Regions from separate parts of the Ancylobacter sp. 3268 genome, predicted to be linked through region 1. Evidence: predicted binding sites of a transcription regulator. Region 1 holds the regulator's gene; the other holds the start of a gene.
The links. The regulator LexA, encoded in region 1, represses DNA repair genes until DNA is damaged. The targets are predictions, from matches to a motif close to TGTTCNNNNTGTGTTCNG.
Positions count from the first base shown of each region.

Region 2: the regulator LexA is predicted to act here: its motif matches at 2,686-2,703, upstream of ruvC (crossover junction endodeoxyribonuclease RuvC).

Region 1 is NZ_JAVDUX010000010.1:45,371-53,143, reverse strand. It holds gene lpxB (lipid-A-disaccharide synthase) at 1-20, shown strand, start outside; gene gltA (citrate synthase) at 469-1,779, opposite strand; gene gltX (glutamate--tRNA ligase) at 2,028-3,464, opposite strand; gene J2X65_RS15015 (ComEC/Rec2 family competence protein) at 3,599-5,950, shown strand; gene lexA (transcriptional repressor LexA) at 6,165-6,887, opposite strand; gene atzF (allophanate hydrolase) at 7,089-7,773, shown strand, end outside.
Region 2 is NZ_JAVDUX010000004.1:259,866-267,638, reverse strand. It holds gene J2X65_RS07515 (YebC/PmpR family DNA-binding transcriptional regulator) at 1-306, shown strand, start outside; gene J2X65_RS07510 (sulfite exporter TauE/SafE family protein) at 466-1,212, opposite strand; gene J2X65_RS07505 (DMT family transporter) at 1,472-2,419, shown strand; gene ruvC (crossover junction endodeoxyribonuclease RuvC) at 2,718-3,245, shown strand; gene ruvA (Holliday junction branch migration protein RuvA) at 3,256-3,873, shown strand; gene ruvB (Holliday junction branch migration DNA helicase RuvB) at 3,962-4,996, shown strand; gene J2X65_RS07485 (TetR/AcrR family transcriptional regulator) at 5,037-5,663, shown strand; gene J2X65_RS07480 (DUF2852 domain-containing protein) at 5,746-6,168, shown strand; gene ybgC (tol-pal system-associated acyl-CoA thioesterase) at 6,248-6,781, shown strand; gene tolQ (protein TolQ) at 7,038-7,751, shown strand; gene tolR (protein TolR) at 7,757-7,773, shown strand, end outside.

The DNA of each region.
Region 1 (7,773 bases):
TGCGGGCCGGGCGCGGCTGAAAAGCCGGCCGGGACTTTCATCGAGCAAAAACATGACCGGACGGATCTTCCGTAGCCGGCTGTGTAGCCCAGGATCTTGATTTTGCTCGATGCGGCCGGTCAATATCGCCGAAAAACAATAGCCGGCTGTTTTCTTGCCCTCTCGAGCCGCCCGACGCTGCCGCCTCACCGGCCCCGAGATGGTCCTCGGCCGCTCCAAGCCTCGTTCCATCTCCTCCCGCATGGGTCGGCGGCAGGTGGAAGGCGCGGACGACAGAGGTGCCCCTCATGGAAGGCGCGCGCCCGGCACCCCCGGGAGGCGCCGGCGCGGGGGAAGAGCGCGCGCGGGCGTATCGCGGCCCGCCTCGCGAGATGGCGGGGGCACAAACGAAAATCCCCGCCCTTCTGGGGAGGGCGGGGATGTCCTTTCGTCAGGTTCCGATGCCGAGCCGGCCCGGATGGACCACTTTCACTTGCGGCGGGCGATCGGCACGTAGTCGCGGCGGGTGGCGCCGGTGTAGAGCTGGCGCGGGCGGCCGATGCGCTGGCCGGGATCCTCGATCATTTCCTTCCACTGGCCAATCCAGCCCACGGTGCGGGCGAGAGCGAACAGCACGGTGAACATCGAGGTGGGGAATCCGAGGGCGCGGAGCGTGATGCCCGAATAGAAGTCGATGTTCGGATAGAGCTTGCGCTCGACGAAATATTCATCCTGCAGCGCGATGCGCTCCAGCTCCACCGCGATGTCGAGCAGCGGGTCGTCCTTGATGCCGAGCTCGCCGAGCACCTCATGGCAGGTCTTCTGCATGATCTTGGCGCGCGGATCGTAGTTCTTGTAGACGCGGTGGCCGAAGCCCATCAGGCGGAACGGATCGTTCTTGTCCTTGGCGCGCTTGATGAATTCGGGGATGCGCTCCACCGAGCCGATCTCGCCGAGCATCTTCAGCGCCGCCTCGTTGGCGCCGCCATGCGCCGGCCCCCACAGGCAGGCGATGCCGGCGGCGATACAGGCGAAGGGGTTGGCGCCGGAGGAACCGGCGAGGCGCACGGTGGAGGTCGAGGCGTTCTGCTCGTGATCGGCGTGCAGGGTGAAGATGCGGTCGATGGCGCGCGAAAGCACCGGATTGACCTTGTACTCCTCGCACGGCACCGAGAAGCACATGCGCAGGAAGTTGGAGGCGTAGTCGAGCTCGTTCTGCGGGTAAACGAAGGGCTGGCCGATGGTGTATTTGTAGGCCATCGCCGCCAGAGTCGGCATCTTGGCGATCATCCGTACCGAGGCGATCATCCGCTGCTGCGGGTCGGAGATGTCGGTGCTGTCGTGATAGAAGGCCGAGAGCGCGCCGACCGAGGCCACCATCACCGCCATCGGGTGGGCGTCGCGGCGGAAGCCGTGGAAGAACCGGCTCATCTGCTCATGCACCATGGTGTGGCGCGTGACGCGGTAGTCGAAATCCGCCTTCTGGGCGGCGGTGGGTAGTTCGCCATACAGCAGCAGGTAGCAGGTCTCGAGGAAGTCGCCCTCTTCGGCCAGTTGCTCGATCGGGTAGCCGCGATAGAGCAGCACGCCCTCGTCGCCGTCGATATAGGTGATCTGGCTCTCGCAGCTCGCCGTGGAGGTGAAGCCGGGATCGTAGGTGAACATCCCGGTCTGGCCGTAAAGCTTGCCGATATCGACGACCTGCGGCCCGATCGTGCCGTTCAGAATCGGAAGTTCCCAGCTCTTGTCGCCGATAGTCAGTGTGGCCGTTTTCGCGGAAGTGCCGTTGATGGCGTCCATGCGGGGTCTCCCTGGAGTCAATGGACCGAACGAAGCGGAGCGCGTCGGCGGGGGTTCTCGCCTTGTTGTGCGGCAGCCGTTTCCGAGGGGCCTTCTATGCTCCCCAGTGGCTGGACGCGTAAAGTCGTAACGGTTTCGATCCGTGCTCGCAAGCGCAGCGGACACGGTAGTGCGATAACATCGAAATCCAGTAACGGCAGGGCGTTTGATCGATTTCGCACCTGCATCAACACTTCGTCGTAAGCCCTTCAGGCTGCCCGGGGGACGGTGGCCTGATCGGCGATGCGCGCCAGCGACTCGTCGCGTCCCAATACCGCCAGCACATCGAAGATGCCGGGAGAGGTGGTTCGTCCGGTCATGGCGGCCCGCAGCGGCTGGGCGATGGCGCCGAGCTTGACGCCCTTGGCCTCGGCGACGGTGCGCACCGCCGCCTCGGTGCCGGCGGCGGTCCAGTCCGGCGTCGCCGCCAGCGCCTCATGGGCGCTCGCCAGCAGGGCGCGGGCGTCGTCGGTCAGCAGCGCCTTGGCCTTGTCCTCCATGTCGAGCGGACGCTGCTTGACGATGTAGCCGGCGCTGTCGATCAGCTCGACCAGCGTCTTGGCGCGCTCCTTCAGGCCGGGCATGGCGGCGAGCAGCTGTCGGCGGCGCTCGGGGGTGAGCGCGTCGGCGATCGCGGCGCCGTTGGGCAGATGCGGCAGCAGCTGGTCGATGGCGGCCAGCAGCTCGGCGTCCGGCGTCGCCCGCATATAGTGGCCGTTGATGTTCTCCAGCTTGGCGAAGTCGAACCGGGCCGGCGAGCGGCCGACGCGGTCGAGATCGAAATGGGAGATCATCTCCTCGGTGGAGAAGATCTCCTGGTCGCCGTGGCTCCAGCCGAGGCGCACCAGATAATTGCGCAGCGCGGCCGGCAGGTAGCCCATGGCACGATAGGCGTCGACGCCGAGCGCGCCATGGCGCTTGGAAAGCTTGGCGCCGTCCGAGCCGTGGATCAAAGGGATATGCGCCATGGTCGGCACGCCCCAGCCGAGCGCGCGGTAGATCTGCGTCTGGCGGGCGGCATTGGTGAGATGATCGTCGCCGCGGATGATGTGGGTGACGCCCATGTCGTGGTCGTCCACCACCACGGAGAGCATATAGGTCGGCGTGCCGTCCGAGCGCAGCAGCACGAGGTCGTCCAGCTCCTTGTTCTGGAACACCACGCGGCCCTGCACCAGGTCGTCAATCACCGTCTCGCCCTCGGTCGGCGCCTTCAGGCGGATCGCCGGCTTGGCGCCGGCGGGCGCCTCGGCGGGGTCGCGGTCGCGCCAGCGCCCGTCATAGCGCGGCGCGCGGCCTTCCTTGCGGGCGGTCTCGCGCATCTCCTCCAGCTCCGCCGCGGTGGCGTAGCAGGGATAGGCGTGGCCGGCATCGAGCATCTGCTGCACCGCCTCGCGGTGCCGTTCGGCGCGGGCGAACTGGTAGATGGTGTCGCCCGACCAGTCGATGCCGAGCCAGGTGAGCCCGTCGATGATCGCCTCGATGGCCTCCGGCGTGGAGCGCTGGCGGTCGGTGTCCTCGATGCGCAGCAGCATCTTGCCGCCCTTGGCATGCGCATACAGCCAGTTGAACAGCGCGGTGCGGGCGCCGCCAATGTGCAGGAAGCCGGTCGGGGAGGGGGCGAAGCGGGTAATGACGGTGTCGGACATCGGCTTTCCGTGTCGTCGCCGGGCGTTTTGCGCGGGGCGGTAGCGGTCGGGATGCGTGCGTGTACCATAGGAGCGCGAGCGGGGAAAAGCCGCCGTGCGGCCGCCGGCCGCCGGCGCGGGGGAAATGCGGGGGCATGGCGGGCAGGGGCGGAGCGGACGCAAAGTCGCGCGCGGACGCCGGGGCGCGGGCGATCGCCTCGCCGGCGACGGCCGCGGCCGTGCCGCGCGACGCCGTCTCCGGCCGCACGCCTTTCGCCGACGCCTCGTTCTCCCGCGCGGGCCGCAACCCCTATCCGCTGCCGGCCCGGCTCGCCGCCGCTTTGGGGGCGATGCTGGCGCAGGAGGTCGAGGACCGGCGCGCCTCGCTGTTCGTCCCCGTCGGCTTCGCCATCGGCATCGCGCTCTATCTCGGCGCCGCGACCGAACCTTCGCCCTATGCCGGGCCGGTGGCGTTCGCCGTCTTTCTGGGGCTCGCTTTGGCGGCGCGGGCGCGGCCCTTCGCTTTCTATGCGCTGGCGCTGGCGGCGACGCTCGCCGCCGGCTTCGGCGTCGCCAGCCTGCAGGTGCAGCGCATCGCCCATCCGGTGCTGGCGGCGCCACTCGCCGGCGTCGCGGTGAGCGGAAGCGTCGAGCAGGCCGAACTGCGGCCGCGCGGCAGCCGCATCGTGCTGAAGGTGACCGGCTTCGACCGCCCGCCCGAGGTGGCGCCGCAGCGGGTGCGCATCGCGCTGGCCTCCTCCAGCCCGCCGCCGGTCGGGGCGCATGTGAGCGTGCGGGCCGATCTCGCCGCGCCGCCCGGGCCGGCCTATCCCGGTGGGTTCGATTTCGGCCGCGCCGTCTGGTTCGAGGGCATCGGCGCCACCGGCTATGCGGTCGGCAAATGGCGGGAGACGCCGGCACCGGCCGCGCCGGATCTGCGGCTTGCCTTTGCCACTTGGCTGGAGGCGAGCCGGCAGGCGATCGCGGCGCGCATTCGCGCGGTGCTGCCGGGAGAGGCGGGCGGGGTGGCGGTGGCGCTGGTCACCGGCATTCGCGGCCAGGTGCCCGAGCCGCTGGAGGAGGCGATGCGCATTTCCGGCCTGTCGCACATTCTTTCGATCTCCGGCCTGCATATGGCGCTGGTGGCGACGACGGTGTTCTTCCTCGCCCGCGCCTTGCTGGCATTGTGGCCGGGGCTGGCGCTGCGCCGGCCGATCAAGGCCTGGGCGGCGGTTCCGGCGCTGGCCGCCGCCACCTACTATCTGCTGCTGTCAGGCGCCGAGGTGGCGACGCAGCGCTCCTATGTGATGACGCTGCTGGTGCTGTGCGGCGTGATGCTCGGACGGCCGGCGCTCACCCTGCACACACTGGCGCTGGCGGCGCTGATCGTGCTGACGCTCGCGCCCTGGGCGATCCTCGATCCCGGCGCGCAGATGTCCTTCGCCGCTACGCTGGCACTCGTCGTTGCCTATGAGCGCGGCGGCCGTCGCCTTATCGCCGCCGGCGCCGGCCGGGTGCCGTGGTATGCATCCGGCCCGGCGCGCTGGCTGGCGGCGCTGGCGCTCACCTCGCTGGCGGCGGGCCTCGCCACCGCGCCCTATGCCGCCTATCACTTCCAGCGCCTGGCGCCCCTCAGCCTTGTCGCCAATCTTGCGGCGACGCCGCTGGTCAGCTTCGTCATCATGCCGGCCGGGCTGATGGGCACGCTCGCCATGCCCTTCGGCTGGGAGGCGCCGGCGTTCCGGGTGATGGGCTGGGGCATCGATGCCATGAACGCCATCGCCCGCGACGTGGCGGCGCTGCCCGGCGCCGATGGCGGCGTGCGGGCCATGCCGCTCGCCAGCCTGGCGCTGATCACCTTCGCCTTTCTCGCCGCCTGCCTGCTGCGCACCCGGCTCGCTTTGGTGGCGGTGGTCTTTGCGGCGGCGGCCATCTGGCCGCTCGCCGCCGCCCGCCCTCCCGACGTGTTGATCGACGCGCAGGCGCGGACCGTGGCCGTGCGCGGGCCGGACGGGCAGCTCGCGCTGATGGGCGATCGCCGCAAGGGCCTTGCCGAGCGGTTTTCCGCCGAGCAGTGGCTCTCGGCCGAAGGGTTGCGCGGCAAGGGGGCGGGAGCGGCGCCCGCCTCATCGCCGGGGCACGCCGCCCCGGCGGTAGATGCGGCGCAGTCGCCGGCAAGATCGGCGGCGCCGGGAGCGCCGACCGGCCGATGCGATGCACTTGGCTGCGTCCTGCCGGCACGCGACGGGCGGCTCGTCGCCTATCCGCTCGACCGCGCCGCGCTGGCGGATGACTGCCGCCGCGCCGCGCTGGTGCTGACACGCTTTACGGCGCCGGCGGATTGCGCCGCCGAGGTGGTGCAACTCGACCGGGCGGGCGAGGGGGCCGGGACCGCTTTCCTGCTCGAGCCGGACGGCGGCTGGCGCCGCATCGATGCCCGCCCGCCGGATGGCGCGCGCCCCTGGCTCCCGGGATCCTCGAGCTATTTCCGCAAGACTGCGCCGTGATTCTGCGAAAAGAACGGCGCCGAAACAAAGAGCAGGAGCCTTCCCGGTGAACCGGGTTCACCGAAAGCGCTCAAGCGCGAAATCCGCAGGGGTGTCACCGGCCACCCGGTCCCCGCGCCGGGATTCAGGACCATCGATGTGTCGGAAGCATTGCGCCGCCGCCGGCACGGCGCAGCTTCGCCCCGTCAAAACGCTGGTCCGCCGGCGGTGAGGCTCAGTAGCGGCGGAACAAGCCGACCAGCCGCCCCTGGATGCGCACGCGGTCCGGCCCGAAAATGCGGGTTTCATAGGCCGGGTTGGCCGCTTCCAGGGCGATGGAGGCTCCCTTGCGGCGCAGCCGCTTCAGCGTCGCCTCCTCGTCATCGATCAGCGCCACCACGATCGAACCGGTCTCGGCGGTGTCGCCGCGGCGGATCAGCGCCAGGTCGCCATCGAGAATGCCGGCCTCGATCATCGAATCGCCGCGCACCTCCAGCGCGAAATGCTCGCCGCCGCCGAGCATCTCCGCCGGCATGGAAATGGTCTGGCTCGGCGACTGTATGGCGGAGATCGGCGAGCCGGCGGCGATGCGGCCCATGACCGGTACCGGGATCGGCCGCATCGCCTCGTCGTCGCCCGGCGGCGGCGCGGCAGGGCGGGAGCGGCCGAGGCTGCCCTCGATCACGCTCGGTGCGAAGTTGCGGGGCTGGGCGGAAGCCGCCGGCTTCGGCATCGCCTGCACCGTCTCGGGCAGGCGGATCACTTCCAGCGCCCGCGCGCGATTTGGCAGCCGGCGGATGAAGCCGCGCTCCTCCAACGCGGTGATCAGCCGGTGGATGCCGGATTTGGACCGGAGGTCGAGCGCTTCCTTCATCTCCTCGAAAGAGGGCGGTACGCCGCTCTCCTTCAGGCGTTCATTGATGAAGCGGAGCAGTTCGTGTTGCTTGCGGGTGAGCATCAGCGCAGGTCCATCCCCGGCGGGCAGCCAAAATGAAACAAATCACGAACAAACACTATCCGTTCTTTTTGTGTTCCACAATCGGTAAATAAAGCCCTAAGCGGTCGACGCGATGATGGGCTCCCGCTAATGTATGCAATGTCACGGTCATTGCCTAAGTGATACGCAGATTTGGCTTCTTGCTTGATTGGGAGATCCGCATTGCCTGCCACGATCGCCGACATTCTCCATGCGCACCGCTCCGGCCGCTCGACTCCATCGCGCACCGTCGCCGCCTGCCTGGAGCGGATCGAACGGCATGCCGATCCGTCGATCTTCACCGCGCTGTTCGGGCGCGAGGCGCTCGCCGAGCAGGTGGCGGCGCTGGAGGGGCGTGATCCGTCGAGCCTGCCGCTCTATGGCGTGCCGTTCGCGGTGAAGGACAATATCGACGTCGCCGGGCTGCCAACCAGCTGCGCCTGTCCGGATTTCGCCTATGTCGCCGCGCGCGATGCCACCGCCGTCGCGCGCCTGCGGCGGGCCGGCGCCATCGTCATCGGCAAGACCAATCTCGATCAGTTCGCCACCGGCTTGAACGGCACCCGTTCGCCCTATGGCACGCCGCGCAATGCCGTGCGCGCCGATCTGGTGCCGGGCGGCTCGAGCTCGGGCTCGGGCGTGGCGGTGGCGGCGGGGCTGGTGGCCTTCGCGCTCGGTACCGATACCGCCGGTTCGGGGCGCATCCCCGCCGGGCTGAACAACATTGTCGGCATCAAGCCGAGCCTCGGCCTGGTCTCGACGAGCGGTCTGGTGCCGGCCTGCCGCACGCTCGACTGCATTTCGGTGTTCGGCCTCACCGTCGACGACGCCTTCGCCGCGCTCCGGGTCATGGCCGGGCCGGACGAGG
Region 2 (7,773 bases), on a different contig from region 1:
GAGGACGCGATGATGGAAGCCGCCATCGAGGCGGGGGCCGACGACGTCGTCTCGTCCGAGGACGGCCACGAGGTGGTGTGCTCGATGGAGAACCTGCACGAGGTGGCGGCGGCGCTGGAAGCCAAGTTCGGCGAGCCCCGCAAGTCCGGCCTGGTCTGGCGCCCGCAGAACACGGTGGCGGTGGACGATGAAGTGGCGGAGAAGCTGATCCGTCTCGTCGACAGCCTCAACGATAATGACGACGTGCAGAACGTCTACGCCAATTTCGAGGTCTCCGAGGCGATGATGGCCAAGATGAGCGCCTGAGCGCTGATCTTTATGAAGGTCATGTGAGCTTTCCCTCTCCACAATGGGGAGAGGTGGCCCGCGAAGCGGGTAGGTGAGGGGCTCTGGCGATTGGGAAGCGTCGAAGACCCCTTATCCCACCCCCTCTCCCCGACGGGGCGAGGGAGCTGGCCGCGCTCCCTATGGCCGCAGCAGCGGGTCGAGCAGCGGCACGCTGGCGACCGCCGCCAGCGTGATGATGGCATAGGCGATCAGCCGGAACTGGCGGTCGCTTGCCCGTCTGAAGCCGCGGGCGCCGGCGACCAGCCCCAGCGCATAGGTCGGACCGAGTATCAGCGACAGTTTCAGCACCTCGGCATCGACCAGCCCGCGGCCGAGATAGGCGGTGCCGGAGGCCAGCGTCACCAGCGCGAAAAAGGCGAACAGGTTCGCCCGCACCGTCGCGGCGTTTTGGCCGGTGCTGAGCCAGTAGACCACCACCGGCGGGCCGGAGAGCTGCGCGGCTCCGCCCAGCAGGCCGGCCACGGCGCCGATGCCCAGCTTTGCCGCCAGCGAGCGCGGCGCCTTGAGCCCCTGTCCCAGGATCAGCAGCATCAGCAGCGCCATTGCCAGCGCGGCGATCGCCCAGCGCAGCGCCACCGGGTCGACCCGTTCCAGCACCAGCACGCCCAACGGCACCGCGAGCACCGCACCGACGGCGAGCGGCGCCACCTGCCGCCAGATGCAGGCGCGCATCGCCCGCAGCACCATCGGCAGCGTCAGCAGGGTATCGATGATCAGGAGGGTAGGCGCCGCCAGCTTCGGCCCGAACACCGCGCCGACCAGCGGCATGAAGATCAGCGCGCCGCCGAAGCCGGAAAAGCCGCGTGTGGCGCCGGCGAGGAGGGCGGTGGCGATGGCCCAGACGAGGGCCGCGTCGAAGGACATGAACGCACCTGCGCCGAAGGGCGGCGCGGCGGGCGCCGCCGGCCGCATGCGAAACGGCGCCCACGGCGCCCTCCGCGTTTGCTAGCGTCGGGGCGAGGGTGGGTCAATCGCTGTTTTTTATGGGTTCGCACGTTCCATCACTTTTGATGAATGAGCATATCGGCAAAACTCATTTGCCGGCCGGCCCTGCTCACCCCAGATTGGTAACGACACATGGCGCGCCGGGTGAGATGAGCCGCGCGCCTAACCGGGACTTCTCATGCGCGTTTCCCCACCCTGCGCCCCGGCGGAGGCCGTTGCCGCCGCCCGCGCCGCTTCCGAGCGCAGCGACCGGCTGGTCGGTGCTGCTCTCGCCTTGTTCGCGGTCGCCATCTGGGGCGGCTGGATCGTCTCCACCCGTCATGCGGTGGTCGGCCATCTTACGCCCTCGGCGGTCGGCTGGCTGCGTTTCGTGGTGCCGGCGCTGGTGCTGGCGCCGTGGTGGCTGAAGATCGGCCTGTGGCCGCGCGGCCGGGCGGTGCCGTTCCTGTTCTGCTTCATGGGGTCGGGCGCGATCTTCTTCCTGGTGGTCGCCAATGCGATGCGCTTCGTGCCGGCCGCCGATGTCGGGCCGCTGCTGCCCGGCACCATGCCGCTGATCGTGGCGGTGATCTCGGTGCTGGCGCTCAAGGAGCGGCTGGGCTGGGTGCGTGCCGCCGGCTTCGTCTGCATCGCGCTCGGCGTCGTCACGCTGGGCGGGCGCGGGCTGCTCAATTCGGCGGATGGCGCCTGGCGCGGCCATCTGCTGCTGCTCACCGGCGCCGCCCTGTGGGCCGGCTATACCCTGGCCTTCCGCCGCACCGGCTTGGACGCCAAGGAACTGGTGGGGCTGATCGGCGTGTGGTCGGCGATCATCCTCACCCCGGTCGGCCTGCCGGGCGTGTTCGCGGCGCTGCGCGAAGGCTATGGCGCCGAGGTGCTGCAATTGCTGCTGGTGCAGGGTATCGGCTCCGGTGTGGTGGCGCTGGTCGCCTTCGGCATGGCGATCGAGAAGCTCGGCTCCTCGCGGGCGGCGGCCTTCACCGGTCTGGTGCCGGCATTGGCGGCGGGGCTCGCCGTGCCGCTGCTCGACGAGCATCCGGACATGGCGGCGATCATCGGCATTGTCGCCACCGGCCTCGGCGTGGTGCTGGCCAGCGGGGCATTGGTGCCGGCGCGGCGCGGCTGAGATACCTTCGCGCCATGGCCGGGCGTGCTTCGGCCATGGCGTTGTTTGCTGCAAGAGGGGCGGCCGCTTCGGAGAATCGTCCGGCCCGCTATTGTCTGATCACGTGCCAGCAGGACGGCACTGAGGACAAGGCCGCCAAGGCAGGTGAAAGCGGTGTTCGTGTCGCGGCTTCGGGCGTCGGGGTTGGTGCCGCCCCTTAATCCCGCGTTAACCATGCGCCTCGCCTGGGACGACATCACGAGCTTTCCGGCAGCCCGGACTCTGGCCGTTCGTCGTTTGTTCGGCTACTCCCTAAGGCATGGCTTCCGCTCCGATTCGCATTCTCGGCCTCGATCCCGGCCTCCGTCGCACCGGCTGGGGGATGATCGAGGCTGCCGGCACGCGGCTGTCCTTCATCGCCTGCGGCACGGTGCTGCCGCCGGAGGAGGGCACGCTGGCCGAGCGCCTCGCGGTCCTGCATCGCGAGCTCTGCGGCATCATCGCCGCCTTCGCGCCCGACGAGGCGGCGGTGGAAGAGACTTTCGTGAACGTGAATCCGGCCTCGACGCTGAAGCTTGGGCAGGCGCGCGGGGTGGTGCTGCTCACGCCGGCCCTCGCCGGGGTACCGGTGGCGGAATATGCGGCGCTGCTGGTCAAGAAGACGGTGGTCGGCGCCGGGCGGGCGGAGAAGGCGCAGATCCGCATGATGATGAAGGTGCTGCTGCCGCAGGCGGACTTCGAGACCGACGACGCCGCGGACGCGCTTGCGGTCGCCGTCACCCATGCCCAGCATAGGGGCGCGGCGGCATTGCGCGCGCGGTTCGAGGCCAAGGTGGCGGCACGATGACGGGGACGCCATGATCGGCAAGCTCAAAGGTCTCGTCGACAGCACCGGCGAGGACCATGTCCTCCTCGACGTGCAGGGCGTCGGCTATCTCGTCCATTGCTCCGGGCGCACGCTGCAGGCGTTGCCCTCGCCGGGCGAGGCGGCGACGCTGTTCATCGAAACCTTCGTGCGCGAGGACATGATCCGGCTCTACGGCTTCACGTCGCCGGCGGAGAAGGCATGGTTCCTGCTGCTGCAGAACGTTCAAGGGGTAGGCGCCAAGGTGGCGCTCAACGTGCTCTCCGTGCTGTCGCCCTCCGAACTCGCCAATGCGGTGGCGCTCGGCGACAAGGCGATGGTGGCGCGGGCGAACGGGGTGGGCCCGAAGGTCGCCGCCCGCATCGTCGCCGAGCTGAAGGACAAGGCGCCGGGGTTCGCCGATGTCGATCCGGCAGCCGTCAGCCTTGCCGGCCAGCTCGAGGCCCGCTCCGCCCCCGCCCCGATGGCGGACGCCGTCTCGGCACTGGTCAATCTCGGCTATGCGCAGGTCCAGGCCAGCGCCGCGGTGGCGGCGGCGGTCCGCGAGGCGGGAGAGGAAGCCGATACCGCCAAGCTCATCCGGCTCGGATTGAAGGAACTGGCCCGATGAGGCGGGATTTCTGCACTCACTGCGCGTCCAGCACGGCAGATCGGCCGCATCGTACATCTCACTGCACTGAGGCAGGGCGGGGCGGCCGATGAGCGCGAAGAGGCTGATCGCCCCCGACAAGCGCGAGGAAGACCTGGCGGAGGCCACCCTGCGCCCGCAAATGCTGGCGGAGTTCGTCGGTCAGGAGCAGGCCCGCGCCAATCTCGATATCTTCATCAAGGCGGCGAAGGCGCGGGGCGAGGCGCTCGACCACGTCTTGTTTGTCGGACCGCCTGGGTTGGGAAAAACCACGCTCGCTCAAATAGTTGCGCGCGAGTTGGGTGTCGGCTTCCGCTCCACCTCCGGTCCGGTGATCGCGAAAGCCGGCGATCTTGCCGCCCTGCTGACCAATCTCGAGGAGCGGGATGTCCTGTTCATTGACGAGATTCATCGCCTTAATCCGGCGGTGGAGGAAATCCTCTACCCGGCGATGGAAGATTACGAGCTCGATCTGATCATCGGTGAAGGACCTGCCGCGCGATCGGTAAAGATATCGCTATCCAAGTTTACTCTGGTCGGCGCCACCACCCGCTCCGGTCTGCTTACAACGCCGTTGCGTGATCGTTTCGGAATCCCGATTCGTCTTAATTTTTACACCATAGACGAGCTTGAACTGGTGGTGTCGCGTGGCGCGCGCGTGCTCGGCATTCCGATCTCCAAGGATGGCGCGCGCGAGATCGCCCGCCGCGCCCGCGGCACGCCGCGCATCGCCGGTCGGCTGCTGCGCCGGGTGCGGGACTTCGCGCTGGTGGCCGGCAAGGAGATCATCGACCGCGCGGCGGCCGACCACGCGCTCGGCCATCTGGAGGTCGACGCGCTTGGCCTCGACCAGATGGACCGGCGTTATCTCACTGTAATCGCATTGAATTATGGTGGCGGCCCGGTCGGCGTCGAGACCATTGCCGCAGCGCTGTCGGAGCCGCGCGATGCCATCGAGGAGATCATCGAGCCCTATCTGGTGCAGCAGGGTTTCGTGCAGCGCACCCCGCGCGGCCGGGTGCTGACCGCCCATGCCTTCAAGCATATGGGCCTTGCGGTGCCGACCACGGTCAACCAGATGCCGCTCTTCGATGAGGGCGAATAGGTCGTGACGACGTCATCGTGCTAATGTATTTCACATTCACATGAGCTGGACCCGAAACGGCGAAACGCGTTCTTACCACCACGGCAACCTGCGGGAAGCCCTGGTGCAGGCGACGCTCGACCTGATCGCCGAGAAGGGCATCGCCGGCGTCACCTTCGCCGAGGCGGCGCGGCGGGCCGGGGTGAGTGCGGCCGCGCCCTACCGGCATTTTCGCGACCGCGACGAATTGATCGCTGCCGTCGCCACCACGGGCTTTGACCGCTTCGCTGAAGCGTTGAAGGCCGCGTGGCAGGAAGGGCGGCCGTCACCGGCTGTCGCCTATGAGCGCATGGGACGGGCCTATCTCGATTTTGCGCGCCAGCAGCCATCCTATTACATCGCCATGTTCGAATCCGGCGTGCCGCTGGAGGCGCATGAAGGCCTGCAGCAGGCCGGCGGCCGTGCCTTTGCCGTGCTGCGCGAGGCGGCCGAAGTGTTGGTCTCTCACATGCCGGGCCGGCCGCCGGGATTGATGGTGGCGCTGCATACCTGGTCGCTGGCGCACGGTGTCGCCTCTCTGTTCGCCCGCGCCGACGGTGCCCGCCGCAAACTGCCGATGACGCCGGACGAGCTGCTCGAGGCCGGCTTTCTCGTCTATCTGAAAGGGCTGGGCGGCCCGTCCGACTGATCGCGCAACCTTACGGCATTGACAAACCCCACGACTGCCTCCATATATGTAAATGTATTTAACATTAACCGGGACGGCAGCCATGGAGCTCGCTTACAAGCTCGACAGTTACGGCAAACCGGCCTGGATCGCGCTGACGGTGCTGGGCTTTATGGCCTGGTGGCCGCTCGGTCTGGCGATCCTGGCCTTTACCATCGGGAGTGGACGTATGGGTTGTGGTGGACGGCGCGGGTTCGCGCGTTGGCAGGAAGAGGGCGGCGAGGCGTTCCGCAATGCTTTCGGGCGGTGGGGACGCGGCATGCCGTCGAGCGGCAACCGTGCCTTCGACGAGTATCGCGAAGAGACGCTGCGACGCCTGGAAGAGGAGCAGAAGGATTTTCGCGGCTTCCTTGATCGTTTGCGCCAGGCCAAGGATAAGGCGGAGTTCGACCAGTTCATGGCCGACCGCCGTCGCCCCGCCCCGCAGAACCCCGAGCCGCCGGTGGACGGCGCGACGGGGAACTGATCCAGCCGTCTTCACGTCTGCGTAAAATCTGGCCGCGCCCTTTGTTCACAAGGGGCGCGGTCTCGTTTATGAGGGCGGCATGAGTGGACATGAAACTCGCGGGCAAGATCCCCGTGCCCCCAATCTGGATCCTCGCGATCTCGCGGCGGATCCGTTTCTGCATCTTGCCGGGCGTCTGGTGCCTGGTGGCCATGTGCTGCCGGTGCGCGTCTATTATGAGGACACGGACTTCTCCGGCATCGTCTATCATGCCAACTACCTGAAGTTCATGGAGCGGGCGCGTTCTGACCATCTGCGTCTCATCGGCGTGGTGCAGGGCGATCTCTTCGGTGAGGCGCTGGCGGAAGCGCCCGGTTTCGCCTTCGTGGTGCGGGCGATGCAACTCGATTTCCTGCGTCCGGCCCGCATCGACGACGTGCTGGAGATCCATACCAGCCCCATCGAGGTCGCCGGTGCATCCATCACTCTGCTGCAGAAAGTGATGCGCCGCGGTGAATTGTTGATCGAGGGGCGGGTGAAGGTGGCCTTCGTCTCGCAGGGGCGTGCCCGGCGCATTCCGGATTCCTTGCGTGCCGCCATGCGCGCGGCACAAGGCGAGGCGCCGTCGATCTGATCCGCCGGTGTTGCGGTGCCGCAACGCTAACGCGGTATTAACCCTAGCAAGTGCTTAATGAGCGTGGCGTGGGACGTTGGGCGCCCAAGTTTCGTCGGATTCACCGTCGAACAGGGATAAGGCAAATGGGCGAAAATCCCCGGCTCCCGTCGGGGCATGTCCATTTTTGTCGAATAAGCCGCCGTGGCGTCTGCGCGTGATGCGTGCCGTCCGTCCGAGTGGGCGGGCGGGCTCTGGTGCTTGAGGTTGAGATCATATGAACCCTGCCGATGTGGCGCAAACGGCCATGGCCGCCCCGAGCGCTGATCTTTCGCTGATCGGGCTGTTCCTTCAGGCACATTTTATCGTCAAGCTGGTGATGGCCGGCCTCGTGCTCGCCTCGATCTGGGTGTGGGCGATCATCATCGACAAGACCATCCTGTTCGCCCGCATGAAGCGGCAGATGGACCGTTTCGAGCAGACTTTCTGGTCAGGCCAGAGCCTTGAGGAGCTGTACCGTTCGCTGTCCTCGCGGCCGAACCACGCGATGGCAGCGATCTTCGTGGCGGCGATGCGGGAGTGGAAGCGCTCCTATGAAGGGGGAGCGCGTTCCTTCGCCGGCCTGACGCAGCGGCTCGACAAGGTGATGGACGTCACCGTCGCCCGCGAGGTCGAGCGGCTGGAGGCGCGGCTTCTGGTGCTGGCGACCGTCGGTTCGGCCGGCCCCTTCATCGGCCTGTTCGGCACGGTCTGGGGCATCATGACCGCCTTCCAGTCGATCGCCGCCTCGAAGAACACCAGCCTCGCCGTGGTGGCGCCCGGCATTGCCGAAGCCCTTTTCGCAACGGCAATCGGCCTTATCGCCGCCATCCCGGCGACGATTTTCTACAACAAGTTCGTGTCACAGGTGAACCGGCTGGCGCTGCGGCTGGAGGGCTTCGCTGATGAGTTCTCCGCCATCCTGTCGCGCCAGATCGACGAGCGGGGCTGACGCGCATGGGTATGTCGGGAGG